3 regions of the Sphingopyxis sp. C-1 genome follow, and region 1 is predicted to be linked to each of the others. Evidence: riboswitches for the same ligand, from Rfam matches in the RefSeq annotation. Region 1 holds a riboswitch; each other region holds the start of a gene.

What was found. Region 1 has a riboswitch for cobalamin ahead of SC1_RS00350 (TonB-dependent siderophore receptor). Riboswitches for the same ligand answer to the same signal wherever they lie in the genome.
Region 2: linked by a shared signal. The riboswitch ahead of SC1_RS05720 (TonB-dependent siderophore receptor) and the one ahead of SC1_RS00350 (TonB-dependent siderophore receptor) in region 1 are both predicted to bind cobalamin.
Region 3: linked by a shared signal. The riboswitch ahead of metE (5-methyltetrahydropteroyltriglutamate--homocysteine S-methyltransferase) and the one ahead of SC1_RS00350 (TonB-dependent siderophore receptor) in region 1 are both predicted to bind cobalamin.

Annotation. Positions count from the first base shown of each region.
Region 1 covers NZ_BBRO01000001.1:100,692-110,403, reverse strand. The annotation lists gene rpmB (50S ribosomal protein L28) at 1-216, shown strand, start outside; gene SC1_RS00375 (esterase-like activity of phytase family protein) at 253-1,251, opposite strand; gene SC1_RS00370 (glycine zipper 2TM domain-containing protein) at 1,414-1,815, shown strand; gene SC1_RS00365 (Ppx/GppA phosphatase family protein) at 2,007-3,110, shown strand; gene SC1_RS00360 (RlmE family RNA methyltransferase) at 3,107-3,811, shown strand; gene SC1_RS00355 (S41 family peptidase) at 3,845-5,299, shown strand; cobalamin riboswitch at 5,352-5,536, shown strand; gene SC1_RS00350 (TonB-dependent siderophore receptor) at 5,678-7,636, shown strand; gene SC1_RS00345 (hypothetical protein) at 7,636-8,178, shown strand; gene SC1_RS00340 (DUF1636 domain-containing protein) at 8,178-8,585, shown strand; gene cobT (nicotinate-nucleotide--dimethylbenzimidazole phosphoribosyltransferase) at 8,582-9,598, shown strand; gene SC1_RS00330 (histidine phosphatase family protein) at 9,595-9,712, shown strand, end outside.
Region 2 covers NZ_BBRO01000001.1:1,248,069-1,257,780, forward strand. The annotation lists gene SC1_RS05695 (hypothetical protein) at 1-691, opposite strand, end outside; gene SC1_RS05700 (ABC transporter ATP-binding protein) at 655-1,428, opposite strand; gene SC1_RS05705 (iron ABC transporter permease) at 1,422-2,423, opposite strand; gene SC1_RS05710 (ABC transporter substrate-binding protein) at 2,420-3,274, opposite strand; gene cobO (cob(I)yrinic acid a,c-diamide adenosyltransferase) at 3,356-3,964, opposite strand; gene SC1_RS05720 (TonB-dependent siderophore receptor) at 3,964-5,826, opposite strand; cobalamin riboswitch at 6,003-6,225, opposite strand; gene SC1_RS05725 (acetyl-CoA C-acyltransferase) at 6,276-7,430, opposite strand; gene SC1_RS05730 (acetyl-CoA acetyltransferase) at 7,435-8,664, opposite strand; gene SC1_RS05735 (class I adenylate-forming enzyme family protein) at 8,666-9,712, opposite strand, start outside.
Region 3 covers NZ_BBRO01000001.1:222,575-232,286, reverse strand. The annotation lists gene SC1_RS00950 (hydantoinase B/oxoprolinase family protein) at 1-1,303, shown strand, start outside; gene SC1_RS00945 (DUF969 domain-containing protein) at 1,361-2,032, shown strand; gene SC1_RS00940 (DUF979 domain-containing protein) at 2,029-2,967, shown strand; gene SC1_RS00935 (DUF2891 domain-containing protein) at 3,078-4,076, shown strand; gene SC1_RS00930 (LacI family DNA-binding transcriptional regulator) at 4,128-5,138, shown strand; gene SC1_RS00925 (GGDEF domain-containing protein) at 5,240-6,427, shown strand; gene SC1_RS00920 (RidA family protein) at 6,437-6,877, opposite strand; gene SC1_RS21720 (hypothetical protein) at 6,906-7,103, shown strand; gene SC1_RS21430 (Flp family type IVb pilin) at 7,131-7,301, shown strand; cobalamin riboswitch at 7,358-7,576, shown strand; gene metE (5-methyltetrahydropteroyltriglutamate--homocysteine S-methyltransferase) at 7,693-9,712, shown strand, end outside.

The sequences.
Region 1 (9,712 bases):
CGCACCTTCCTGCCCAACCTGCAGAATGTGACGTTGCTGTCGGACGCACTCGGCAAGGGTGTGAAGCTGCGCGTGTCGACGCACGGCCTTCGTTCGGTCGAACATAATGGCGGCCTCGACAACTGGCTGCTCAAGACCGGCGACGACCAGCTTTCGGCGAATGCCCGCAAGGTGAAGAAGGAAGTCACGAAGAAGCTGGCCGAAAAGGCCGCCTGAGCTTCCAAGTCTTTCGAATAGCAGAAGGCCGCCGGGTTACCGCGCGGCCTTTTTGCTGTCCGGCGTCTTTTTGGGCGGCAGGTCGACAAGCTCGAACTGAAGCAGCAGGCTGCGCTGCCAGACATTGAAGTTATCGTCGGCGACAAGCCACAGCCAGGTGCGGCCCTCCTCCACCGAAATCGCCGCGCCCTCGTAATTTTCCGCAAGCGGCCGGGGCACGCGGCCGATCGTCCGCGACCGAACGACGGCGTCCTTTTCGATGTCCGCGGGATCGACGATCGCGATCACCGTCGTGAAGACGGGGTCAAAGCCCAGCCGCCGGTGCACGAGCAGGATGCGGCCGTCGGGCAGCGCCGCAGCGTCGCTGATCCGTCCGCGTCCTGCCGAATCGTAAAAGAAGCGAATCGGCGCCGGGCCGGGCGCCGCGGGATCGCCGGTGTAGATCAGCGCCTCGCGGCCGCGCGGATCGTCATCGGCATTTTCCGAAAAGATGACCGTGCGGCCGTCGGCCAGCCGGGCCATCGCCTCGGGTCCGCTGTTCTTCGGCCAGCGTGGCTGCGGCAGTTTGCGGCGCGATTCGATTTTCGAAAGATCGGCATCGAGCCGCCAGATCTGATTTATCCCTTCAAGCGCGAGCCAGACCTTGCCGCTGGCCGCCTCGACGAACATCGCCTCGACATCGGCCATCGACTTTCGTGCGGGACGGCCGTCGATCGTCGGCAGCGCGCGGACCCGGACCGACGACACCGCGCCACGCGAATCGAGCGACAGGCGTGTCGAATAGCCATTGTCGCCGACGAGCAGAAATTGCCCCGGCGCGGTGCGCGCGAGCGCGGAGAAGCCGCCGAAGCGGCTGTGCGGGCTGACGAGGTGCCAGCCACGAACGAATCGCATCGGGCCGGTCTCCTCGGACGGAAAGACCAACGGACGCGCGGAGGCCGCCTGCGTCAGATCATCGGTCGGAAAGCGCATGACGGTGCCGGGCACGGGGCCGAGGGCAAGGAAAATCAGGGCGGCGGGAAGTAGGCGGCGCATCGCCGCGGGAGTTAGAACGGCCGCCAGCGAAAGAAAAGCATTTCACCGCAGAAAGCTGAACGCCAGCCAACAGCTACGTTCAGGCTTGGCTCAATGCGAATCGGGCAAAACATGATCATCGACAAAGCCCGGATGGGCCAACGACGACGAAGGAGAACGAAAATGAAAAAGATGGTGACCCTCTCGATCGCCGCCCTGATGTCCACTGCGACGCTGGGCATGGCGGCTCCCGCTGCGGCGCAGAACGGCTATTACGACCGCGACGGCTATTCGAGCTATGACGTTCGCTATGACCGCGACGATCGCCGTTATGACCGCCGCGACTATCGCCGGGACAACCGCCGCGATTACCGTAACGACCGTCGCTATTACCGCGGTGACCGCCGCAATTATCGCCAGTGCGACAATGGCACCGGCGGCACCGTGATCGGTGCGATCGCAGGCGGCCTTGCCGGTCATGAAATTGCCGGCCGCGGCGACCGCACGGTCGGCACGATCATCGGCGGCGCTGTCGGCGCCCTCGCCGGCCGCGCGATCGACAAGGGGAATGACGGCTGCCGTTAAGAGGCTGTCCCGACCCCCAATAATTCCCTCTTCCCTTGCACCCCGTCCGGCCCCGCGCCGGGCGGGGTTTTCTTTGCGCGCAGCGCCGCGCGGGAGGCGAAGCTTGCCAATGGGACGGCGGAAGCCTAGGTTCGCCCCAAGTGCACGTTCGCGGTTTTGCGGACGCGTGAGCAGAACAGGTTATACTAGCCATGCGGCAAATGGCAGCGCCATCAGGGCGACCGCCGCGGCCGGGTTCGAGGACAGGGCCGGCGGCGAAAGGACGAAACAAGGCAGGTGGCGATGCACGCCCGATGCCGATCACGCGGCCGCGCAGCTATGCCGCAATCGACCTTGGCACCAACAATTGCCGGCTCCTTATCGCGCGCCCGCAAAATGGCGAGTTGGTCGTCATCGACGCCTTTTCGCGCATCGTCCGGTTGGGCGAAGGCCTCCACGGCAGCGGAAAGATCAGCGACGCCGCAATGGACCGCACGGTCGCGGCGCTGTCGATCTGCGCCGACAAGCTGCGCCGCCGCCACGTAACGCTGTCGCGCGCGGTCGCGACCGAAGCCTGCCGCCGCGCAACCAACGGCGAGGAACTGGCCGAACGCGTCCGCCGCGAAACCGGCATCGTCCTCGACATCATTTCGGCCGCCGAGGAAGCGAGACTGGCGGTCCTTGGCTGCCACAATCTGATGGAGCCGGGCGAAGGGCCTGCGTTGATCTTTGACATCGGCGGCGGCTCGACCGAATTGATGCACGTTGACGTGTCGGACCATGACGTGAAGATCCACGACTGGATCAGCGTGCCGTGGGGCGTCGTGTCACTCACCGAACATGCCCCGCTGCCCGAAGACAGCCTTGCCGGGCGGCAAGCCGCTTATGCGCATATGCGCGAAGTGACGCGGAGCGCCTTTTCCGCCTTTGCCGATCGCGCCGAACGTTTCGCGGGCCAGCCGCTGCGCCTGCTCGGCACCAGCGGCACGGTGACGACGCTTGCCAGCGTTTTCCTCGACCTGCCGCGTTACGATCGGCGCGCGGTCGACGGACTGGTCGTCCCCTCGGATGCAATGCGCGACATCAGCCGCCGCCTGGCCGACGCCAGCATCGCCGACCGTGCCGAAATCGCATGCATCGGCCGCGAGCGCGCCGATCTGGTCGTTGCGGGCTGCGCAATTCTTGAAAGCATCATCGACCTGTGGCCCGCCGCGCGCGTGGGCGTCGCCGATCGCGGCATCCGCGAGGGAATTTTGCGCTGCCTTGCGATGCAAGGCCGCGACATCCCGGTCACCCGGCGCGAGTATCGCAAATGAGCGGTGCGAGCGGAAAAGGCGGCAGCGGCCGCGGCGGCCTGCATGTGCGCGTCAAAACCGCGCGCAAGCGCAGCGTCTCGTCGACGCGCTGGTTGCAGCGCCAGCTCAACGATCCCTATGTGCGCCGCGCGCAGGCCGAGGGCTATCGTTCGCGCGCCGCTTACAAGCTGATCGAACTCGACGAAAAATTCGGCTTTCTCAAGAAATCTCGCGCGGTCGTCGACCTTGGCATCACGCCCGGCGGCTGGTCGCAGGTCGTGCGCAAGGCGAACCCACGCGCGCGCGTTGCGGGGATCGACCTGCTCCACTGCGAACCGATCGAGGGCGTTGCCATCCTCGAGATGGATTTCATGGACGATGCGGCGCCGGACGCGCTGATCGAAGCGCTGGGCAGCGCCCCCGACCTCGTGATTTCAGACATGGCGGCAAATACCGTCGGCCATCCGCAGACCGACCATCTGCGTACCATCGGCCTTGCCGAAACCGCCGCCGATTTCGCGGTGCAGAATCTGCAGCCCGGTGGCGCATTTGTCGCGAAAGTCTTTGCAGGCGGCGCCGACCGCGAATTGCTGACGATCCTCAAACAGAATTTCACGACGGTAAAGCACGCCAAACCGCCGGCGAGCCGCAAGGGGTCGCCCGAGCTTTATGTCATCGCGCAGGGCTTTAAGGGCCGGAGCAGCAACGCGGACACGGAATAATCGGACAATGAGTCGAACCGGGGGAGAGTTTCGATGAGCAAATCGGCACGGTCGATCGCGGCTGTGACACTAGCCGCGCTGATGCTTGCATCGTGCGGCGGCGGGGGCGACGGAAGCCTGGGCAGCGGCGGCCCCGTGACGGTCCCGCCGACCCCGACTCCCACGCCGACTCCCACTTGCGGGCTTGCATCGCGTCAGGCCTTTGCCAAGGCGGTGATCGATGAATGGTATCTGTTCCCGAGCGACGTCGCGAGCGTCAGCGCGGCGAGTTACAGCAATGTCCAATCCTATATCGACGCGCTCGTCGCGCCCGCGCGCGCGCTGAACAAGGACCGCTTCTTCACCTACATCACCTCGATCGCCGAGGAGAATGCCTTCTACGCCAGCGGATCGAGCGCCGGTTTCGGCATTCGCCTGGCCTATGACGCGGTGAACCAGCGCATTGCCATTGCCGAAGCCTATGAAGGCGCTCCCGCCTTTGCCGCCGGGATCGACCGTGGGGCGGCGATCGTCGCCATCGGCACGACCAACGCCAATCTGCGTACCGTCGCCAGCATCGTGAACGCCGAAGGCACCGCGGGGCTGACCGATGCGCTAGGCCCCAACGACCCCGGGGTCAGCCGCGTGCTGCGCATCACCGACGCCAGCGGCACGCGCGATGTCACCGTGACGAAAGCCGACTATTCGCTCGACCCGGTTTCCGACCGCTATGGTGCAAAGATCATCACCGAGGGCGGTCGCAGCTACGGCTATATCAACCTGCGCACCTTTATCTCGTCCGCGGACGACCAGCTAAAGGCGGCCTTTGCCGATTTTCGCGCACGCGGCGTGACCGACATCATCGTCGATTTCCGCTATAACGGCGGCGGACTCGTTTCGACCGCCAATCTGATGGGCGACCTGATGGGCGCGGGGCGCGCCGGACAGATTTTCTCGCAAACCCGTTTTCGTTCCAGCAAATCGGCGGAGAATGACGAGCATCGCTTTACCCCGGTGAGCCAGTCGATCGCGCCGACGCGCATCGCCTTCATCGGTTCTGGGTCGACGGCATCGGCGAGCGAGCTGGTGATCAATTCGATGCTGCCCTGGCTCGGCACCAATATGACGCTCGTCGGCAGCAACACCTATGGCAAGCCCGTCGGCCAGATCGCGCTCGACAAGGCCGAATGCGACGACCGCATGCGCGTCGTCGCCTTTGCAACGGGTAACGCCACCGGACAGAGCGACTATTATGACGGGCTCGCGCCCAAGATCGCCAACAGTTGCGCCGCGAACGACGATCTGAGTGTCCCGCTCGGCGACCCGCGCGAGGCGTCGATCCGCGCCGCCATAGGCTTTCTGTCGGGCACCGCCTGTACAGCGCGCATCGCCGACGCGAGCGCCGGCGCGGCGGCGCAGCGCCGCAGCGCCGCGATCATGGCCGAGCCCGAAATGCTGAGCCCCGACCGGCCGAGCGCGGCACAGCGTGAATTGCCCGGACTCTTCTGATCGCGAGCCTGCTGCATCGCAGCAATTGACCACGGCCCGGAAATGCGGCTAACGGCGGCGGCAAGCGACAGGTTCCCCGGCGACGGGGACTAAGAGGGAACGGGAAAACCCCGGCTGCCCCTGCAACTGTACGCGGCGAGCCATCGGCCACGCGCCATTGGGACCCCGGTTCCGAGAAGGCGGCCGACCGGCGCTGACCCGCAAGCCAGGAGACCTGCCCGTCGCCGTCGTCTTTCGCGCGGACAGGGTGTGCCGGGCGGACGGGGGTGAACCCGCATGACGACAAAGCTGGCTGCGCATGGGCGCGGGCGATGTCGTGCGTCCCAAGGACAACCGCATCGACCGTGCGCATGGGCGGCCTTGTCGATGGGGTACCCAATGTTGAAATTTGTTTTCCGAAGTTCGATCTGCCTTGCCGCCGTCGCGGCGTCGTCCGCCGCCTCCGCCGAAGACGCGTCCACCGCGCATGCCGTCGCCGCCGACGGCGACAGCATCATCGTCACCGCGACGCGTGCACCGCTGACGCTGGACGAGATACCCGCTTCGGTCGCCGTGCTCGACAAGGCGGCAATCGACCGCGCGCAAGATATCGGCGTTACCGAACTGCTGCTCCGCACGCCGGGGATCAGCATCTCGCGCAACGGCGGTTATGGCACGTCCACCTCGCTGCGCATCCGCGGCGCCGAATCCGACCATAGTGTCGTCGTGATCGACGGGGTGAAGCTCAACGATCCGTCGTCGACCGGCGGCGGCTTCAATTTCACCAATCTGCTCGCTGGCGATATTTCGCGGATCGAAGTGCTCCGCGGGCCGCAGTCGATCCTGTGGGGCAGCCAGGCGATCGGCGGCGTCGTCAACGTCGTGACGGCTTCGCCCGAGAAGGAACTCGAAGGCAGCTTCGACCTGGAAGCAGGATCGCGACAGACCGTGAGTGCGCGCGCCGCGGTCGGCGGGCGCACCGGTCCCTTGAGCTGGCGCATCGGCGGCCAGCGCTTCACGACCGACGGGATCTCTTCGCATGCCAAGGCGTTCGGCGGTGTCGAGCGCGATGGCTATCGCAACACCAATCTCTCCGGCCGCGCCGAACTCGCGCTCGCCGACAATGTCAGCGCCGAGGTGCGCGGCTATTATTCGAGCGGCCGGGTCGAATTCGACGGCTTCAATGTCGACAGCAATGATTATGGGCTGAACAAGGAGTTCGTCGGTTACGCGGGGCTCAATTTCGACCTTATCGGCGGGCGATTCCGCAACCGCGTTGCTTACGCCTACACCGATACCAACCGCGACAATTTCAACCCCGACCGCGCGCGGCCGCAAAGCTTTGAGGCCGACGGCAAGAACAAGCGCTGGGAATATCAGGGCAGTTTCGATTTCACCGACCGCATCAGTGCGATCTTCGGAGTCGAGAATGAACGGTCGGATTTCCGCAGCCGATCGCCCGCCGCCTCGCTCGCGACGCCGGTCCCGGCTTTTGCGCGCGGCAAGGCCGAATTGACGAGCGTCTACGGCCAGCTCAGCGTCGAACCGCTCGACGGGCTGACGCTCAACGGCGGCGTCCGCTACGACGATCACGACAGCTTTGGCGGCCAGACGTTGTTCGCCGCTGGCGGGGTTTGGCGGCTCTCGACCGGCACCGTGCTGCGCGCAAGCTATGGCGAAGGGTTCAAGGCGCCGTCGCTCTATCAGCAGTTCAGCGAGTATGGGAATGTCGCGCTCGACCCCGAAGAGGCGCGTGGCTGGGAAGCCGGCATCGAGCAGCATCTGTTCGATCAGAAGCTGGTCGTCGGCGGGGCCTGGTTCGACCGCAGAACGAAGAATCAGATCATCTATAATAGCTGTTCGTCAACAACGACCAACCCGATGTGCTTCGTGCCTGGTGATCCGACGACGCGGCGTTTCGGATATTATTCGAACGTTGCGCGCAGCGAAGCGCATGGCGTCGAAGCCACTGCTGCGCTGACGCTCGGCGGGCTGAAGCTCGACGGCAATTATAGCTGGATCGTTGCCGAGGACCGGTCGGTGGGCACCGCAAATTTCGGTAAATGGCTGCCGCGCCGCCCGCGTCAGACGGCGAACGCATCGGCCAGCTATGGCTTCGACTTCGGGCTCGAGCTTGGCGCGGCGGTGCGCTGGTCGGGCAAGAGCTATGACAATGCAAGCAATGCACAGCGGCTCGACGATTATACGCTCGTCGACCTGCGCGCCGAATATGCGCTTGCCGACAATGTGAAGTTGTTCGCGCGCGCTGAAAATGTCTTCGACGAGCAATATATGACGGCGTTCCGCTATGGCTCGCTCGGCCGCAGCATCTACGCCGGCATCAGGGGACGCTTCTGATGGCGGCGCTGTCGGACCGGAGCGCATCGACGCTGTGGGTGTCGTTGCTCACCGCCGCGAGCAGCATAACGACGCTGGCGCTCGGTTGCGCCACTCCCTTTCCGTCGCTCGCGGCGCTCGCGGCGGTGCATCTGCGCCGCCGCGACGGGCTGGCGCTGATGGTCATGGCGTGGGCGGTCAGCCAGCTCGTCGGCTTCTTCCTGCTCGGCTATCCGCGCGACGGAAGCACCTTGGCGTGGGGCGCCGGGCTGGGCACGGCGGCGGTCGGGTCGGCGCTTGCAAGCTATGCGGCGTTACAGGCGCTGGAATATCGCTCGGTCGCGGCGCGGCTCAGCCTCGCCTATGCGGCGGGGTTCACCGCGTTCAAGGCGATCATTCTTTGCTGGGCGCTTGTCCTTGGCGGGCTGCACACCGCAATGGCGCCCGACCTGCTCGCCGAACAGTTCGTGCGCAATGGCGCGATCCTGATCGGGCTCTATGCCCTCTATCGCGCGCTGGTCGCGGTGGGGGTTCCGGCGCCTCCGCACCCTGCGGCGGCATAATGCTGACGCGCGTCGATCCCGGCCCGGCGGTGGTGGTGTGCAACACCTGCCGCCACAGCCGCGAGTCCCGGGATGACGCGACAGGCATGCGCGGTGGCGCGCGGCTCGTCGAGGCGCTCCGGCGTCTCAAGCAGGACGAGCCGCGCTATGCCGGCATCGCCGTGCAGGAAATGGCGTGCCTGTTCGCGTGCCAGGATCATTGCACCGTCCATCTGCGCGCGCCCGACAAGGTCGGCTATGTCCTCGGGCGGTTTCAGGGCGATGCGGAATCTGCCCGTGCGATCCTCGATTATGCGGTTCATTATGCCGCTAGCGAGCATGGCGGCGTCCCCTTTTCGCTGTGGCCCGAAGGCGTCAAAGGCCATTTCATCACCCGTACCCCGCCGCCAGGATTTGTCGCCGAATGACCAGCTTTGCTTCTGTTCAGGCTTTCGAGGCCGCACTCACCGACCTGCGTGACCCGGACGCCGACGCGGCGAGCGACGCCCGCGTGCGGCAGGGCGAACTCACCAAACCCGCCGGATCGCTCGGGCGGCTCGAGGAACTCGCGATCTTCTTCGCCGGCTGGCAGGGCAAGGCGCGTCCGCGAATCGCCAGCGCGCGCGCCGCGATCTTCGCAGGGAACCATGGCGTAACGGTCCACGGCGTCAGCGCCTTTCCGCCGGGCGTAACCGCGCAGATGGTGGCCAATTTCGCAAGCGGCGGCGCGGCGATCAACGCCCTGTCCGAAGCAGCGGGCCTCGAATTGACCGTCGTCGCGCTCGACCTCGACCGGCCGACCGCCGACTTCACCATAGAAGCCGCAATGAGCGAAACCGATTGCCTCGACGCGCTGAACCGCGGGGCCGCCGTGGTCGACGCCGACCTCGACCTGCTGGTTCTCGGCGAGATGGGCATCGGCAATTCGACCGCCGCGGCGGCGCTGTGCGCGCGCAGCTTCGCGGGCAGCGTCGGCGGTTGGGTCGGTCCGGGCACCGGCGTCGACGGCCATGGCGTCGCGCGCAAGGTCGAGGTGATCGACCGTGCGCTCGCCTGTCACGCCGCCGCGCCGCGCTCGGCGTTCGAGACGCTGCGGCGCGTCGGCGGGCGCGAGACTGCGGCGATTGCGGGTGCGGTGCTGCGTGCGCGGCAGCTTGGCATACCGGTGCTGCTCGACGGCTTTATCTGTTCGTCGGCGATTGCGCCGCTTGCCGCCGAGAATCCCGCGATTACCGCGCATTGCATCGCGGGGCATTGCTCAGCCGAGCCGGGGCACAAGCGCCTGCTCAGCCTGCTCGACCTCGATCCGCTACTGACGCTCGACATGCGGCTGGGCGAGGGCAGCGGCGCGGCGGTGGCGGCGAATATCATCCGCAGCGCACTCGCCGCTCACGACCAGATGGCCACCTTTGCCGAAGCGGCGGTTTCGGCGTCGCTGTGACGACCTTCGCGCTCCATCTGCTGCGCCACGGTGCGCCCGAACAGGCGGGCCTGCTGATGGGACGCACCGATGGCGCATCGACCGCCGAAGGCATCGCCGCGTGTGTCGCGCAGG
Region 2 (9,712 bases), 1.1 Mb from region 1:
GCGTCGCGCGCGCTGAAAGCGTGCGGTGCGGCGTAAAACGGTCAAGGAACAGGGCTGTTCCCGCCGGGCATTCGGGCCGCACGCGCGGCAATCCGGCGAGCCGCCATTCGGGGATTTCGAACCCTTCATTGCCCTCGCTGGCCAACGGCGCCGGCTGACGCCCCGACACGACCTCCAGCCCTCCGCTTGCGGGCCCCGCATCGCTGAGCGGAATCCATGCGGTAACTAGGACCTTGCCGCATCCGGTGCCGTCGTCGCGCGCGACGTCGCTGTGCCAGGCGTGGCGGTGTTCGGGAAAGCAGGCGATGCTGGCGCGCACGCGCACGATCTTTCCGGCCAGCGCGCGGCCGCTCAATTCTTCGGCAGCGCCGATCAGTCGCGGATCATTCGCCAGTTCCTGCAGCCGCGCGCCGCGATGCGCATCGGTGCAGACGGCGACCCGCAGCAAGTTGGCGACGCTGCGTTCCTTTGCATAGACTTGGTCGATCCGCTCGCTCAGCGGTGCCCCGGGACAGCTCTGCTCGAAGGGCAGGTAGAGCGCCCGCGATACGCGGTCGATATGGTCGGCGATGTCGTCCGCCGCGGCGCGGATCTGTTCGGCATCGAACAGCGGCAATGCCGCATAGCCTTTTTCGGCGAACTGCGTCGCGGCGTTCACCGTGCGCGCCCGAACAGCGTGATCGTCGGCCATTCGCCGCCGGTCTCGACTGCCGCGTCAATTCCGTAGACCGCGCGCAGCCGCTCGGCGGTCAGGACGTCGGCAGGCGTGCCATCGGCGACGATCCGCCCTTCGTCGATCAGCATCAGCCGGTCGCAATATCGCGCCGCAAGCGTCAGGTCGTGCAGCACCGCTATGACGAGCCCGCCGCCCACCGCCTCGGCGCGTAGCATATCCATCACGTCGATCTGATGCCCGGGGTCGAGGCTGGCGAGCGGTTCGTCGGCGATCAGCGCCGGCGCCTCGACCGCCAGCGCCCGTGCGAACAGTACGCGCGCGCGTTCGCCGCCCGACAGCTCGGTCGCGATCCGATCGCGAAGTTCCAGTACGTCGGCGCGCGCCATCGCGCGTTCGATCGCGGCTGTATCGGCATCGGAAATCCGCGACATCGGCGCCAGGTGCGGCAGGCGCCCAAGCCCGACAAGGCGCTCGACGGTCAGCGGCCAATGCAAGGTTTGCCCCTGCGGCACATAAGCGATGCGCCGCGCAAGGTCGCCGCGCGGCATCGCCGCCACATCGACGCCGTCGATCTCGGCGCGCCCGCTGGCCGGCACCAGCGCCAGCATCGCGCGCGCCAGCGTCGATTTGCCCGCGCCATTGGGGCCGACGATGCCGGTCAGCGTGCCCAGGCTGAAGGCCGCAGTGACGCCGTGCACGACGGTCCGCCGCCCAAGCGTGACACCGATCTCGTTCAGCGTGATGCTCACCATATCCGTCGCTCCCGCATCAGGTGGAGCAGGAAGATCGGCACGCCCAGAAAGGCGGTGACGACCCCCAGCTTCAGCTCGTTCGTCGTCGGAATGATCCGCACGCCAAGGTCGGCAAGCGTCAGCAGCGCCGCGCCACCGATCGCCGAGGGCAGCAGGATAGCCGACGGGCTGCGGTCGGTCAGCGGACGGATCAGATGCGGCACGATCAGCCCGACGAAACCGATCGCCCCCGACACCGCGACCGCGCCGCCAACGCCGATCGCGGTACCGATCAGCAGCCGCAGCCGGGTACGGCGAAGGTCGGTGCCAAGCGCCTGGGCGGCATCCTCGCCCAGTGTCAGCGCATCCAGCGCGCGGCCGTTCCACAGCAGCATCGCGCCGCCGATCGCGATGCACGGCAGCGCGATCCACACATGATCGAACGACCGGTTTTCCAGGCTGCCGAGCAGCCAGGTCATGATTTCCATCGCCGCGAACGGATTGGGCGACAGGTTAAGTGCGAGACTGGTCCCGGCGATCGCGAGCGTGCCGACGGCGATCCCCGCGAGGATCAGGGTCAGCGGGCTTTCGGCTTTGCCCGACAGGACGAAGAGAAGGACCAGCGAGAGGAGCGCGCCGCCGGTCGCGAGCAAGGGCAACATCACCGGATGCAGCTCGGCTATCCCGAAATAGAGCGCCGCGACGCCGCCGAGCGCAGCGGCGTTGGAGGTGCCGAGCACCGATGGTTCGGCGAGCGGATTGCGCAGATAACCCTGCAACGCCGCACCCGCGAGCCCGAGTATCGCGCCGACGCCAAGCGCGAGGATCGTGCGCGGCAGGCGAAGGTCGAAGAGGATGACCGATGCCACCCGGTCGCCGTCGCCCGTCGCAGCAGCGATCAGCCGCGCGACCGACAGATCGACCGCGCCGAAAAGCAGCGATCCGGTCCCGGCGACGAGCGTAAGCAAGAGCAGCACCGCGATCAGTGACCAGCGGGGCAGGGCAAAGCGGTTCATGATCGGTCCCCGTCGATGCGCGCGATCTGCGCGGTCATGCTGCGTGCCGCCTGTGTGTAGGCAGGGCTGCCGCACACGGTCCACGCCTGCGGAATGCTGATGCGCGGAATATCCTTGATTGCCGGATGGTGCAGCATTTCGCTTCCCTGGTCGGTCACCACGTCGGTCGCGCTTTCGACGATCAGGAAATCGGGTTTCGCCGCGACCATTTCCTCAAGGCTCAATTGCGACAGCGGCGGCTTCCCGAGCTTGCCGGCGAGGTTGACCAGACCGACACGCCCCATCAGTTCGTCGATGAGCGTCCCCGTTCCGGTCATATAGCCGCGCCGCTGATAATAGGCGGCAACGCGGCCCTTGCCTGGCTTGGGCAGCCCGGCCAGCTCGGCCTGCATCCGCGCGATCAGCGCGCTGCCCCGTTCGGGATGGCCGACAGCCGCCGCCGTCTCGCGGATCGAGGTGTAGATTTCACCCAGCGTGTTGGCGGTCGCGAGGTCGAGCAACGGATAATCCTGCCGCGGCAATGCGCGGAGCGCCGCGCTGCGGCTTGCGGGCATGCCGACGATCAGGTCGGGCTCGATCGCCAATATCTGCTCGGCCGAATTGCTGAGCAGCGGAATGCCCCTGGCCTTGGACGCCTCGCCCGACATTTCGATATCGGTCGCGTTTTTCGTCAGCCCTGCGATCTGTGCCCGGTCCGCGAGCGCGAGCACGAGCTGGTCGGCGCAGAGATTGATCGAAACGATGCGCTGCGGGATGGCGGGCGCCTTGGCGCGCGGGGCGGGGGAGGCGGCCCAAAGCAGCCCGGCGCCGCCGATAAGGGCAGCGAAGACAAAGGGAGCGCGCGAGGGCATCACATCGGAAAGCCTATCGTCATTGTTTCGCTCCGCTCGCAATGACGGAAAAACGCCGGAAAAGTGCGAATTCCCGACGCATCAGAACTCGATCCCTTTCTGCGCCTTCACATTCTGCTCGCGGAACGGGTGCTTTACCTGCGCCATTTCAGTGACGAGGTCGGCGGCGTCGATCAGTTCCTGCGGCGCATTGCGCCCGGTGATGATCACATGGGTCATATGCGGTTTCGCACCCAGCGCCTCCAGCACCTCATCCACCGGCAGATAATCATAGCGCAGCACGATGTTGAGTTCGTCGGCGATCACCATGGCATAGGAGGGGTCGGCGATCATGCGCTTGACCTCCTCCCACGCTTCGCGCGCGACCGCGATGTCACGCGTTCGGTCCTGCGTGTCCCAGGTAAAGCCTTCGCCCATTGGCTTGAATTCGATCAGGTCGGGAAAGCGATCGAACACCGCTTTCTCGCCCGTCGTCATCGCGCCCTTCACAAATTGCACGACCCCGACTTTCATGTCGTGCCCAATCGCGCGGATCGCCATGCCGAGCGCGGCTGACGTCTTGCCCTTGCCGGGGCCGGTGTGGACGATCACCAGCCCCTTTTCGACCGTCTTTGCCGCGACCTTCTTGTTCTGCGCCGCCTGGATCTTCTTCATCTTCGCCGCATGTTCGGCGTCGGTGCGGGCTTTCATCAGAAGCGCGCCCGTACGCCGCCATAGGCGGCGCGCCCATAGACGCCATAGCCCGAGGCGGTCGCATAATCGGCGTCGAACAGATTATCGACGCGGCCGTAAACCTCGAAATTCCGGCCGACGGGCAGCGATGCGCGGATGCCCGCGAGCGCATAGCCATCGAGCCGCACAGCGTTCGCGGCATCGTCGAAGCTGTCGCCGACCATGGTCAGCGTCGCGCCGGTCGACAGGCCGAACGACCAGTCATAGTCGGCCGACAGGCTGACCGCGTGCGCGGCTCGACGTGGCAGGCGGTTGCCGTCGAACGCCGGGCGTCCCGACCGGTCGCGGGCATCGATATAGCTGTACGACGCGGTGACGTTCAGCGCGTCGACCGGCCGCAGCGCGAGCGTCGCTTCGACACCCTTGGCGCGCGTGCGATCGATATTGCCATAGGTGAAGGTGGCGTTGTCATAGTTGATCTGGTTGGTCGTGTTGCGCAGAAAGGCGGTCAGCGAAATCTGCGCGCGCCCCTCGGCAAGGCTCTGATCGATCCCGAAATCATAGCTTTTCGACCGTTCGGGGCGCAACGCGCTGTTGCCGCTGAAGCTGTCGTAAAGCTGATAGAGCGACGGCGCCTTGAAGCCTTCGCCATAGCTCAGCCGGAAACTCGTCGCGCCGTCGTTGGGCGAATAATTCGCGTTGGCGCCCAGCGTCGTCGCGCCCCCGAACTGGCTATGGTCGTCGTGGCGGATGCCGCCCGTTACCGACAGGCCCGTGAAGGGCTGGACGATCCCCAGCGCATAGACGCTGTCGATGTTGGCGCGCTGGCTGTCGGTCGATCCGAAGCCGAAGAAATCATAATCGGGGCGCTCATGCTCATATCCGAAGATCAGCTTGGCCTGATCCACCGGCGTCACGACACCCTGATATTCGAAGCGGAGATTGGTGCCCGAATAGCCATAATCGGGGGCTGTCCCGCGGACGAAATAATAGTCGCGATCGTTGCGCAGCCAGGTCACCGCCGCACGGCTGGTGAAGCGGCCGCCGAACAGGCCGAGGTTCAGCCCTGCATAGCCGACATATTGGTCGAGCTTCGCGACGTCGGGGCTGTCGGCGGGGGCGCCGAAGAAGCTGTCATAATCGAGGTCCGAGTTGATGTAATAGCCGCGCAGGTCGAGACTCAGCGCATCGCTGAACGCGATCTTCAGCCGCGCATTTCCTGCAAAATTCTTGTATCCGTCCTTTTCGGTGCCGACCCCGGCCGACGAGATACCGTCGGTGCGAAAATAGGCGCCGCCAATTCCGCCCGAAATTGCGCCCGCGGTGCCCGACACGTCGGCTTTGGCGTTGAGCGTGTCGCTATATCCATATTCGGCCGAGGCGCCCGCGGCAAAGCCATCGGCCGGGGTCGCGGTCGTCAGGCTGACGACGCCGCCGATTGCCTGGCTGCCATGGACCACCGAGTTCGAACCGCGCAGTATCTCGATCCGGCTGATGTTGCCGGTGAGCAGGTGGCCGAAATCATAGGCATCGCCGATGCCGCTGGGATCATTCACTTTCACGCCGTCGATCAGGACCAAAGTCTGCGTCGTTTCGGCGCCGCGCAGCGATATGCCGGCGACCGAGCCGGTGCTGCCGGTCCGGCTGAATCTAACCCCGGGTGTTGTGGCGAGCAGGTCGACGACATCGACCGTCTGGCGCTTTTCGATCGTGGCGGCATCGATGATCGTGATCGCCTGACCGACTTCGTCGCGCGGTTGCTCGATACCCGACGCCGTCACGACAATCTCGTCGCCGGGGCGCTCGCTCTCGGCGGTTTCGGCAAGCGCGGGCGTTGCCGCCGTCAAAGCCAACAGGGAAATGGTCGTGAATTTCAACATGGGAAGCCCCCGAACGCCGACAACGAAGGCGGAGCCTGCCGATACGCGGGGCGCGATCGACCGGCGCTGGCGTCGCAAGTGGCGTAAAGCCTGCGGCCCCGGCACCGAAGCGGCTCCAGCCGCTTGGTCGTCGCTCGACGGAAACCTCCGTGCCGCGGCCTTTCCCTGGGCCTTGGCATTGAGCGACCCACGCCGGCAGGTCTCCTGGCTCGCGGGTCAGGGCTTGATGCACGCCTTCCCAGGTTGACCCCAGTGGCTGTCCGGATCGAAATCCGAACGGTGCATCGCGCTCGCCGCTTACAGTTGCAGGGACAGCCTCGGCTTCGGGGGTTCAGGACGAACCCCGTTACCGCGTTCCCATTTTAAGCCCTTTCGGGCACCGGCGCGATCATGCGCAGGGCAAGCCCTGCACGCGCCGCCCATAGCGCAGCCGCGCTTTTTCGCAATGCCTATTGCCGCTCGACGATCATCGCGGCGCCGACGCCCATCGCGCCGGTCAGCACGACCAGCCCGTATCGGCCGCCGCATGCATCGAGCGCATCGAGCAGCGTCGAGGTGAGGATCGCACCGCTCGCGCCCATCGGATGCCCCTTCGCCAGATGCCCGCCGCTGACATTGACGCGCGCCGGGTCAGGGTCGCGGTCGCGCAGGAATTTGGCGATCGTGACGGCAAAGGCCTCCATGAATTCGATGCGGTCGATGTCGCAAAGCGCCAGCCCCGCACGCGTCAGCACACTGTCCATCGCGGCAAAACCCGCGGTCAGCGACGCGGCCGGATCGCCGCCGCTTTCGGCAAAGGCGATCACGCGCGCACGCGGCGCGGGGCCGAGCCCTTCGCCGCCGACGAGCGCGAGCCCCGCGCCGTCGCAGATCGGCGGCGCGTGCGCCATGCCGTGCAGCGGTTCGAAGGTCGCGCCTTTGAGCGCGCCTGCATAATGTTGCTGCAGTTCGCCAAAGGCCGGCGATGCGGCGGCAAGCGATTCGGCCGTCGTTTGCGGCCGGATACATTCCTCGCCCGTCAGCGGCCCGGTCGCGATGCGCGATTTTTGCAGCGCTATGTCCTGTTCCGTCGCGGCCGCCTTTTGCTGCGAGGCGAGGGCGACGGCGTCGAGATCGGTGCGGGTCAGGCCTTCGGCATTGGCGAGGCGGTCGGCCGCGAGCACCGGGGGCACGAAGCGCGCGCGGGGCGGCAGCTCGTCATTGGTGTAGAAAGCCGCGCGGTCGCCGAGGAATGGCGCGCCGCTCATCGACTCGACCCCGCCCGCAAGGATGTGCGAGGCTTCGCCGCTCGCGACCTTGGCGACCGCCTGGCCGATCGCCGACAGGCCTGATGCGCAATAATTGTTGATGCTGTGCGCCGCGACCGTGTCGGGCAGTCCCGCATGCAGTTTCGCCAGCATTGCGATATGCCCGCCCTGCGCGCCGCTCTGCGTGACGCAGCCGAGCAGCAACGCATCGGGGGATGCTGCGACGTCGCCGCAGCGTTCGGCCAACGCCGCGGCCTGCTGGCGGACCAGTTCCTGCGGGCTCAGCCCCGCGAGCCCGCCGTCGGGTCGCGCCTTGCCGCGCGGGGTGCGAACCGCGTCGTACAGATAGACGTTCAACGCGTCAGACGCCGACGACGAAGCTGACCGCGGTGGTCGCGCTCCCGCCGACGTTGAAGGTCGCGAAGTTGCGCGCGCCCTCGACCTGATAATCGCCCGCATTGCCGGTCACTTGCCGCCAGCTATCGAGCAGCATGCGAACCCCAGTCGCGCCCACGGGATGACCCAGACCGATCAGCCCGCCCGACGGATTGACCGGCAGCTTGCCGCCGAGCGCGATCGTGCCATCCTCGATCGCGCGCCAGCTTTCACCCGGCGGCGTGATACCGAAATGATCGATCGCCATATATTCGGTGATCGAGAAGCAATCATGCACCTCGACCCCGTCGCACGCATAGACGTCGGGCATCTCGGCGCGACGCAGCGCGTCCATCATCGCCTTGCGAACGCTCGGGAAGACATAGGGCTCGCCGCGGCTACCCGCGACCTTGGTCGAGTAGAGCAGCGGTGCAGTTGAATGACCCCAGCCCTTGATCCGTGGCAGGCTGTCGACCGAGATACCGCGCCGTTTCGCATAAGCCTCCGCGACCTCGCGCGATGCGAGGAAAATCGCCGCAGCGCCATCGGTGACCTGCCCGCAATCGGACTTGCGCAAGCTGCCCTCGATCAGCGGATTGACCTCGTCATTTTCGCCGAGATGATCGTCGGTGACCGCCCAGCCGCGCGTCTGCGAATTCGGGTTCTTCTTGGCATTGGCGAAATTATTCGCCGAAATGCCGCGCAGATGCGCGCGGTCGAGCCCGAAGCGCTCGTCATATTCTTCGGCGACGCGCGCGAACATATACGGCCACAGATAGCGCGCTTCCTGCGCCTCGCGGCCCGCCCATGCGGCGGCGCCCAGATATTCGGCGGCGCGCTGGCCGGGGACGTTGCGCATCAATTCGATGCCGAGCACGAGCGCGAGGCCGTAACGCTCGGCCTCGATCTCCGCCGCCGCGGCAAGGATCGCGATGCTGCCCGAGGCGCAGGCGGCTTCGTGGCGCGACGCGGGGACGCCCGCGAGGTCGGGATGGACATGGCCGAAGAATCCGCCGAGCTGGCCCTGACCCGCGAACAGTTCGCCGACGAAATTGCCGACATGCGCGGTTTCGACCTCTTTGGGTTCGATGCCCGTTGCCGCGAAGGCGGCCTCGGCAACGTCGCGGAACAACTCGAACAGCCCGCCGCCCTCGCGTTCCATATTGCGCGCGAAATCGCTCTGCGCGCCGCCGAGAATGAAGACGTCCTTTGCCATGTCAGGCTTCCTTTTCCAAAGTCGCGAGCGCCATTTCGCGGACCTCGCTGCGCATCACTTTGTTCGTGACGTTGCGCGGCAGCGCGTCGAAGCGGAAAAGTCGCTCGGGCAGCTTGAACACCGCGAGATCCTTTTCGCGGAGATAGTCGGTGACTTCGCCGATCCCGACATCATCGGGGCCACGCGGGACATAGGCGAGGCCGATCCGCTCGCCCATCGTCGCGTCGGGGAGCGAGAAAACGCAAGCTTCGGCGAGCAGCGGATGGCCGCCGAGCAGCTGGTCGATTTCCTCGGGCGAAATATTCACGCCGCCGCGGATGATCAGATCCTTGCAGCGCCCGACGAAGCGATAGAAGTCGCCGCCCTCGGCGATTTCGAACAGGTCGCCGGTGCGAAACCAGCCGTCGTCGGTGAAGGCTTCGGCGGTGCGTTCGGGGGCGTTGTGATAGCCTTCGAACAAGGTCGGGCCGCGGATCTGCAACTCGCCCGAGAGGCCGTCCTGCTCGATCGGATCGCCGCCGCCGGGCGGGACGAGGCGGCTTTCGATATTGGGCGCGCGGCCCTCGCCATAGGGGCGCTGATAGGTGCCGCGTCGCGGGAACAGGCTCGCGCGCTTGTCGGGGTCGGGCATGTCGCCCTCGCCGGTGATGAAGCTCATCCCCTCGTTCGACCCGAAGACATTGACGATGATGATGCCGAGCTTTTCCTGAAAACCGCGCACCATTGCGGGGGCCAGCGGCGCCGATCCCGACGCGATGACGCGCAGGCTGGAGAGGTCGACCGACGCGAGCAAAGCGTCATTCTGCAACAGCATGTTGAGCACCGCGGGCGGCGCGATCGTCAGGCTGGGGCGCTCGGTTGCGATCTGTTTCAGATAGATGGCGGGGTCGAACGGGTGGTGGAGTATCATCGTGCCCGCGCTGGTGAGCCAGCACATGGTAATGCCGCCGATGCTCGCCATGTTGATGAGCGGGAAGGGGTTGAGCAATATGTCGCCCGGACCGACCTTCATCGCCTCATAACCGGCGCCCGCGACCGCGATCCAGTG
Region 3 (9,712 bases), 120 kb from region 1:
CGCTTACGCCCTCAACGCCCCTTATGATGGCGGCACCCACCTGCCCGACATCACTGTCATCATGCCGGTATTCGTCGCCAAAGAAAATGGCGGGGATGATGCACCCAGCTTCTTCGTCGCCGCGCGCGGCCATCACGCCGATCTCGGCGGCATCGCCCCCGGCTCGATGCCACCCAACAGCCGCAGCATCGACGACGAAGGTATCCTCTTCGACAACAAGCTGATCGTCGACGACGGCAACTTCCTCGACGCCGAAGTCCACGCACACCTGATCACGGGCGATTACCCCGCCCGCAACCCGGCGCTCAATATCGCCGACCTCAAGGCGCAGGTCGCGGCCTGCCAGCGCGGCACAAGCGCCCTTGCCGACCTCTCGGCCCGGCACGGCGCCGCGACCGTCGCCGCCTATATGGCGCACGGCCAGCGACAGGCCGAAGCGGCGGTGCGCCAACTCATTGCAGGCCTCGGCGACGGCCGGTTCACCTATGCGATGGACAATGGCGCCGAGGTTGCAGTTGCGGTGACGGTCGACCGCGAAGCGCGCCACGTCACGATCGACTTCACCGGGTCGTCGGCAACGCTACCCGACAATTTCAACGCGCCCACACCCGTCGTCCGCGCTGCAGTGCTTTATGTCCTCCGCACCATGCTCGACGACCCGATCCCGATGAACGAAGGCTGCCTTGCCCCGGTCACGCTGATCGTCCCCGATAATTCGATGTTGTCTCCCCGCTATCCCGCCGCGGTCGTCGCGGGCAATGTGGAGACCAGCCAGGTCATCACCGATACGCTCTTCGCCGCGTTCGGCGCGATGGCCCCCGCGCAGGGGACGATGAACAATTTCACCTTCGGCAACGAAGCGTACCAATATTACGAGACCATCGCCGGGGGCTCGGGCGCCGGGCCCGGCTTCGACGGTACCAGCGTCATCCAGACGCATATGACCAACAGCCGCATGACCGACCCCGAAGTCATGGAAACGCGCTTCCCGGTCATCGTCGAGCAATTTGCGATCCGCCAAGGTTCGGGCGGCGCGGGTCAATGGCACGGCGGCGACGGCGCCACCCGCAGTATCCGCTTCCGCGAGCCGATGGCCGCAAATATCCTTGCGAACCGCCGTCAGATCGCACCGAAAGGTCTCGCAGGCGGCGCCGACGCCGCCCCCGGCCGCAACTGGGTCGAGCGCGCCGACGGCCGGGTCGAAATGCTCGCCGCCACCGGCAGCGCAGAGCTTGCCGCGGGCGATGCCTTCGTGATCGAAACGCCGGGCGGCGGCGGTTATGGGAACCCTAGGGAGAGATAATTTGGCGACAGCACGGTCTACCCCACGCGGGGATGACGGAGTGAAGGGATATCGATCATGCTCGTCCTGATCGGCATCCTCATCATCATCGCGGGCTTTCTGCTCCGCTTCAATCCGCTGCTCGTAATCATGGCCTCGGCGCTCGCGACCGGGCTTGCCGCGGGGCTCGACATAAGTGCGATCATCGCCGCCTTCGGCAAGGCGTTCAACGACACACGCTATGTCTCGATCGTCTGGATCGTCCTGCCCGTCATCGGCCTCCTCGAAGCTTACGGCCTTCAGCAACACGCCCGCACGCTCATCGGCCGCATGAAGGGCGCGACGCTCGGCCGCCTGCTCACATCCTATCTCTTGCTGCGTCAGGCGATGGCGGCGGTCGGCCTGACCTCGGTCGCAGGCCATCCGCAGACCGTCCGGCCGCTCGTCGCGCCGATGGCCGAAGCCGCCGCCGAGGCAAAGAACGATGCGCTGACCGACGATCAGCGCGAAGAGGTTAAGGCCTTCTCCGCCGCCACCGACAATATCGGGCTCTTTTTCGGCGAGGATATCTTCCTCGCGATCGGATCGATCCTGCTGATGAAGGGCGTGCTCGAAGGCTATGGCTATCAGATCGAACCTTTGCACTTCTCGCTCTGGGCCATCCCGACCGCGATTGCCGCCTTCCTGATCCACGGCTTCCGCCTTCGCCGCCTCGAACGGCGCATGGCGAAGAAGGAGGCCAGCGCATGATCACGCTCGGCTTCGTCTATGTCCTCGCGGGACTGACCTTCGCACTATTTGCGATCCTCGGCCTTCAGGACCGCAGCAACCCCAAGCGTTTCGGCAACGCCGCCTTCTGGGGCCTGCTTGCCCTGTCGATGCTAGCGGGCGACCGGCTCGGCGACTTCGGCAACGGCCTTTTGGTCCTTGCGCTCGTCGCGATCGCCGGCACCGGGCAGATCGGCCGCGCGCCGGACGGCGACGTCCCCGCCGACGTCCAGACCGAACGCGCCGCAAAACACGGCCCCTTCCTGCTCCTGGTCGCGCTGATCATCCCCGCGGTCGCTCTCGCAGGCACGTTCCTCTTCAAATGGGTCCCCGGTCTTGCCGACCCCAAACAGGCGACACTGATCTCGCTCGCGATCGGCGTTCTCATCGCGCTCGCCGTCGGCATGGCGCGGCTCAAACCGCCTCCCCTGCTCCCGCTTCAGCAGGGACGCCGTCTGCTCGACGCGGTCGGCTGGGCCGCGATCCTGCCGCAGATGCTCGCCAGCCTAGGTGCGGTTTTCGCGCTCGCGGGCGTCGGCGAGGTGGTCGGCGACCTCATCGGCACCACAATCCCCGAAGGCAGCCTGTTCGGCGCGACGCTCGCCTTCGGGCTCGGCATGGCGCTCTTCACGATGGTGATGGGCAATGCCTTCGCCGCCTTCCCCGTCATGCTCGCCGCGGTCGGCATGCCCTTGCTCATCAAGCAATATGGCGGCGACCCAGCGGTCGTCGCGGCGATCGGTATGCTAGCGGGCTTCTGCGGCACGCTGATGACCCCGATGGCCGCCAACTTCAATCTCGTCCCCGCCGCGCTGCTCGAACTCAAAAACCCCTATGGCGTGATCAAGGCGCAAATCGGAACGGCACTCCCATTGCTGGCCGTGAACATCGTCTTCATCTGGCTATTTGCCTTTTAATCATCATTGCGAGGAGCGAAGCGACGCGGCAATCCAGAGCATGCGTAAACCGCTCTGAATTGTTTCCCCCGGCTTTCGCCGGGGTCGCAATGATGACCACAGGATATGGAATGACCATTCTCACCCCCGACCACGCCGCCCGCTTCGCCAACGCGACCCTCGCGCATCTCGGCCGCGAATATCCGTACAAGATGGACCTTGTGCTGAACGGCCCTGAGGATGCGAGGCCGCCGCGCGAGCACCACCCGATCTTTCATGGCAGCTTTGACTGGCATAGCTGCGTCCATGGCTGGTGGCAGATACTTCGCCTCGCGCGCCGCTTCCCCGATCTGCCGATCTCCGCCGATATCCGCGCCCGCGCCGACGAAATGCTCGTGCCTGGGAAGGTGGCCGGTGAACTCGCCTATCTCGAACGCCCCTATGCTGCGGGCTTCGAGCGCCCCTATGGCTGGGCTTGGCTGCTCGCACTCCACGCCGAGACCGAGCGTCACGACGCCCCTTGGGCCACCGCGCTCGAACCGCTTGCCGCCGCCTTTGCCGCGCGCTTCCACGCGTTCCTCCCCAAGCTCACCTATCCGCTGCGCGTCGGCACCCATTTCAACATCAGCTTTGCGCTCCTTCTCGCGCGCCACTGGGCCGAAACCCGCGATCCCGCGCTGGTCACCCTCATCGACGCCCGCGCGCGCGGCTGGTTCGCCGATGATCGCGACTGTCAGGCATGGGAACCCGGCGGTGACGAATTCCTCTCCTCCGCGCTCACCGAAGCGCATCTGATGGCCGTTGTCCTATGCGAAGATTTCACGCCATGGTTCGACGCCTTCCTCCCTCGCGCCACCGCCGAGCAGCCCGCGACGCTTTTCATGCCCGCCACCGTCTCCGACCGCAGCGACGGCAAGATCGCGCATCTCGACGGCCTCAATCTCAGCCGCGCGTGGAGCTGGCGCGCGATCGCCGCCGGGCTCGGCGCCGACCATCCCGTCAGCCCCGTCGCCGAAGCCGCGGCGCAGCGCCACCTCGCCGCCGCGCTCCCGCATGTCACCGGCGACTATATGGGCGAACATTGGCTCGCGAGCTTTGCTTTGCTGGCGCTCGACGGCCTCGCCGATTGACAAGCCCCGCCCTCGCGGCGAAGGACGGCGCAAAGGGATGAAGGACTGCCAATGAAGACGCTGCGCCCGACCTCGTTCGACGTCGCCGAACGCGCCGGGGTTTCCCAATCGACGGTGTCACGCGCTCTCCGCAACAGCCCGGGCGTCAATGCCGAGACACGCGCGCGCGTCTCGGCCGCGGCGCGCGAGCTGGGTTATGTCGTCGACCGTCACGCCTCGTCGCTGCGGCTCAAGAGCAGCGAGACGATCGCGCTCGTTACCATCTGCCGCCCCGGCGAGGACCGCAGCGCGATCAATCCATTCTATTTCGCGCTTCTGGGCAGCATCGCGGCCGCCACCTCGGCGCGCGGGTTCAACCTGCTCGTTTCCTTTCAGGAAAATGCCGACAATTTCCGCGCCGATTTCGTCGCCTCGGGGCTCGCCGACGCGATGATCGTCATCGGCACGACCAGCAACCGAGAAGCGTGGAAATATTTCGCCGAGGCGCAGGCCTCCGGCCTCGACTTCGTCTGCTGGGGCAGCCCGGGCAGTCCCTTCCACTGGATGCGCAGCGAAAACGACATCGGCGGCCAACTCGCCGCCGAACATTTCGTACGCGACGGCCGCCGCCACATCGCCTTCGTCGGGCCGCAGCAATCGCCGCAGCGCCAGTTCGACGAACGCCGCGACGGCTTTACCGCCGCGCTTGGCACGCACGGCCTCACCCCCATCGTCGCCGAGCCGCCGGCCGCCGCCGACCGCCACGCGCAGGGCGTAGCCGCGGTGCAGGCGCTGCTGGAGGCGCACCCCGAAACCGACGCGATCTTCGCCGCGTCCGACATGCTCGCGCTCGGCGTGCTGCAGGGGCTCAAGGATGCGGGGCGCCGCGTTCCGCAGGATGTCGCGCTGATCGGCTTCGACGGCATCCGCGCCGGTACGCTCGCCGACCCCGCGCTCACCACGCTGGAGCCCGACCTCGATGCCGCGGGCGAGGCGCTCGTCGCGATGGCGCTCGAGGACGACGAGCATACGCGCAGCGGCACGCGCATCCCCGTCCATCTCGTCGTGCGCGGCACCGCCTGAGCCCTGTCCGCACCGGGTTACCGTGACTTAACTCCCCGAAAAGTAACGCTTCGTTATCCGTGTCTCTGCTACCCATCGGGGCGGGGGCAGAAAGCGGTAGTGTGAACGGACAATTTTTCATCTCGCTGCTCAACCCGGGCATCGGCTTCCTGTTCGCCACCGCCTTTTTCCTGCTGTGGCTCAACCGCCGCGAGCGCTACGTCGCTTATGCCGCCGCCGCCTATACGGCTTCGGCCCTCGCCTTCCTGATCCAGGACGTCGGCCCGGTGTTGCCGATGGAACTGCAGCGCCTACCCGCGAATGTCGGCTTCCTCGCGACCGGCATGCTCTTCGCCGCCGCGATCATCAAACGCTACGACCTCCCCGTCCCCTGGCGCGCGATGGGCATCACCGCGGCCGTCTCCACCACCATCTTCGTCTGGTTCCTTCTCGGCCGACCGAGCATCGCCGCGCGCATCCTGACGATCAGCACCGGCGCGGGTATCATCGCGACCATGGTCGTCATCGCGCTCTGGCCGGTCGAAAAGCGCCACCTGATCGACCGCGTGCTGTTCTGGGTCGCCGCCTTTTCGGCGCTCAACCTCATCGTCCGACCCGTCGTCCTGCTTTCGCTACGCGGCGGTTTCGACAATTATGTCGGCTTCCAGCAGTCAATCTATTGGACCACCGTCCAGTTCACGCAGGCGATGGTGTCGATCGTCGCGGCGATCAGCCTGATGGTCGCGGTTGCGATCGACCAGATCGCCGAGCTGCGCCGTCAGGCCGACTATGACAATCTTTCGGGCCTGCTCAACCGCCGCGGGTTCGAGGCGCAGGCCGAAACCGCGCTTCGTCGCTGCCAGGACGAAGCGCGCCCCGTCGCGCTGCTCGTCGCGGACCTCGATCATTTCAAGCGCATCAACGACAATCACGGTCACGCGGTCGGTGACGCGATCATCGCCGCTTTCGGCGCGCATGTCCGGCTGATCGGCCCCGCAGCTATGGTCGCGGGCCGCATCGGCGGAGAGGAGTTCGCGCTGCTCGTCCCCGGCGCGGGGATCGAGTCGGCGCGCCAGCTCGCCGAAGCGGTGCGCACCGGCCTTCAGGCCGCCTGCGCCGACCGCATCCCCGCCAGCCTCTGCCCGACCGCGAGCTTCGGCATCGCAGTCGGGACGCCCGGCGGTGGCACCAACCTCGCCGCACTGATGCACGAGGCCGATCAGGCGCTCTACGAAGCCAAGCGCACCGGCCGCAACCGCGTGCGCTCCTATACGCCGAAGCCCGTGCGCCTTACCGCGAATGGCGGCTGAGCCGCCGCGCTATTTCGCGCGCCGCACCGCCACCACCTTGATCTCGACGACCGCGGTCGGTTCGTACAGTCGCGACACGCCGATCGCGGTCCACGCCGGAAAGGGCGCCTTGACATAATTGTTCTTCACCGCCGCAAAGCCGTCGATATGCGCGGCAAGGTCGGTGTGAAAGGTCGTGATGTCGACGACATCGTCCCAGCTCGCGCCCGCGCGCGCCAGCGTCGCGGCGATATGTTTGAAAGCGCGCTCATACCCAGGCGCCAGATCGCTCTCGCCCTTCGCTGGCGCCGCGACCACCCCCGACAGATAGATGGTGTCGCCGGCGATCACCGCATCGGCATAGCCCACCGCCTCCTGAAACGCGCGCGCTTCCGCATTTTCGGGCATCAGCACCGATCCCGCCTCGCGCGCGCCCGCCGACCCGGCGCACAGCCCCGCCACCAGCGCCATTCCCACCATCCTTGGCATCGCCCCTCGCATGATCCGCATCCCCCGTCTCGATCCAACCACGCCCGCGAACCTGACAGCGGACGGTCGCGAAGGCCAGCCCTTCGTCACCGGCCACGAACCGGCCCCCTACAGACCGACCATGATTTTCTTCGCTTATCAGGCCATTAATCCTCTTCCGCAGGAAAAGCCGCAGTCCCGCCAAGCTATTCCCCGCGCGGGACCATGAACGGAACAGAGACAAGGGAACAGAAACATGCGGACCCGACGACCATCGAACCTCCTCTGCGACGAACGCGGCGCGACCGCGATCAAATATGGGCTGATCGCCGCGCTGATCTCGCTCGCGTGCATCATCGCCTTCCAGATGCTCGGGCTCAGTCTCGAATCTATCTTCACGACGATCGACGAGGCGCTGAACCGATAATCCTACATCATATAAAGAATTCTTTATATGTCTGTTGACAATCACTGAGCGGCCTCTATCCTGAAAGCTGTCGAGGTTCTTCGCGTCGTCATGCGCCGCGAAGCTAAGACGGGAAGCCGGTGCGCCTCGCAAAGGGGCAATTCCGGCGCTGCCCCCGCAACTGTAAGCGGCGAGCGGCGGTCGTTACGTGTCACTGGTTCGGCAAGGAACCGGGAAGGCCAGACCGCAGCATTGACCCGCGAGCCAGGAGACCTGCCTCGTCAGATAACGTCCTCCGGCGGGGTGTCCGGTCAGGCCGCATGCATGGCTGCGCCCGACCTTGCTTCGCGGGCGTGGAATCCTGTGCGTTCGCGTCTGCCCGGCGCCTTGCTCCTTGCAAGGTGCTTGAAGAATGACTGTCAGCGTCGCCACTCTCGGCTTCCCCCGCATCGGCCTCCGCCGTGAACTCAAATTCGCGCTCGAAAGCTATTGGGCCGGGAAATCCTCCCTCACCGACCTGCAAACCGCCGCCGCGGGGCTGCGCGCGCTCCACTGGACGCGGCAAAAAGCGCTCGGCGCCGACATCCTGCCCTCGAACGACTTCTCGCTCTATGACCATGTGCTCGATACCTCGGCGCTCGTGGGTGCTATCCCTCCGCGCTACGACTGGGCAGCCGACACCGTCGACCCTGACCTCTATTTCGCGATGGCGCGCGGCGCGCAGAACGCCTGCTGCGGCGGCGATACGACCGCGATGGAAATGACCAAATGGTTCGACACCAACTATCATTTCCTCGTCCCCGAACTCACCGCCGGCCAGACCTTCCGCATCGCCTCGACCAAGATCTTTGACGAGTTTGCGGAAGCCAAGGCGCTCGGCCATGCGACGCGCCCCGTCCTGCTCGGCCCCGTCAGCTATCTGATGCTCGCCAAGGGCAAGGCGGTCGAGCCGCTCGCCCTGCTGCCCCAGCTCCTCGACACCTATGCAGAGATTCTCGCTCGCCTCGCCGCGCTTGGTGCCGACTGGGTCCAGATCGATGAGCCCTGCCTCGTCCTCGACCTGACGGGCGACCAGCGCACCGCCTTCGAGCGCGCCTACGCCCGGCTCGCGACGCGCGGGCCCAAGCTGATGCTCACCACTTACTTCGGCGGCCTCGGCGACAATCTCGATCTCGTCGCGGACCTTCCCGTCCACGGCCTGCACCTCGATCTCGTCCGCGCGCCGGATCAGCTCGCCCCCGCGCTGGCGAAGCTCCAGCCGCATGTCCTCCTCTCGCTCGGCGTCATCGACGGCCGCAACATCTGGCGCGCCAACCTCCCCGACCTCTATTGGCGCCTCAAGGAACTTGCGGCCAGGCGCGACGTCATCCTCGCGCCCTCATGCTCGCTCCTCCACGTCCCCGTCGACCTCGCGCTCGAAACCGGCCTCGATCCCGAAATCGCCCAGTGGCTGGCGTTCGCCGCGCAGAAGGTGGAGGAACTCGCCGCGCTGGCCAAGGCGCTGAACGAAGGCGAGGACGCAAGCTTCGCCGCCTTCTCCGCCTCGCGCATCGCCGCGGTCGCACGCCGGACCTCGCCCAAGATCCACGACGCGCAGGTGGCGCAGCGCCTCGCCGCCCTCGACGCCGGCGCCACCCACCGGACCTCCCCCTTCGCCGTCCGCCGCGAAGCGCAGCAGGTCCGGCTGAACCTCCCCGCCTACCCCACCACGACGATCGGCAGCTTCCCGCAGACCGCAGAGGTCCGCAAGGCGCGCGCCGCGCACGTCAAGGGCGATATCGACGACGCCGCTTACGCCCAATATCTCCGCGTCGAAACGCGCGCCGCGGTGAAATGGCAGGAGGAGGTCGGCCTCGACGTCCTCGTCCACGGCGAGTTCGAGCGTAACGACATGGTGCAATATTTCGGCGAGCAGCTCGCGGGCTTCGCCTTCACCCGCGCCGGCTGGGTGCAAAGCTATGGCTCGCGCTGCGTCCGCCCACCGATCCTCTATGGCGACGTCTCGCGCCCGCGGGCGATGACCGTCGACTGGTGGCGCTTTGCGCAGGACCAGACCGACTTGCCGATGAAGGGCATGCTCACAGGCCCCGTCACCATCCTGAACTGGTCCTTCGTCCGCGACGATCAGCCGCGCGCGACAAGCTGCCGCCAGATCGCGCTCGCGATCCGCGACGAGGTACAGGACCTCGAGGCTGCCGGCGCCGCGATCATCCAGATCGACGAGGCGGCGCTGCGCGAAGGCCTCCCCCTCCGTCGCAGCGAATGGCAGCATTACCTCGACTGGGCGGTCGAAAGCTTCCGCATCGCATCGTCCGGCGTGCGCGACGACACGCAGATTCACACGCATATGTGCTATTCGGAGTTCAACGACATCATCCGCGCGATCGGCGCGATGGACGCCGACGTCATCTCGATCGAGACCGCACGCTCAC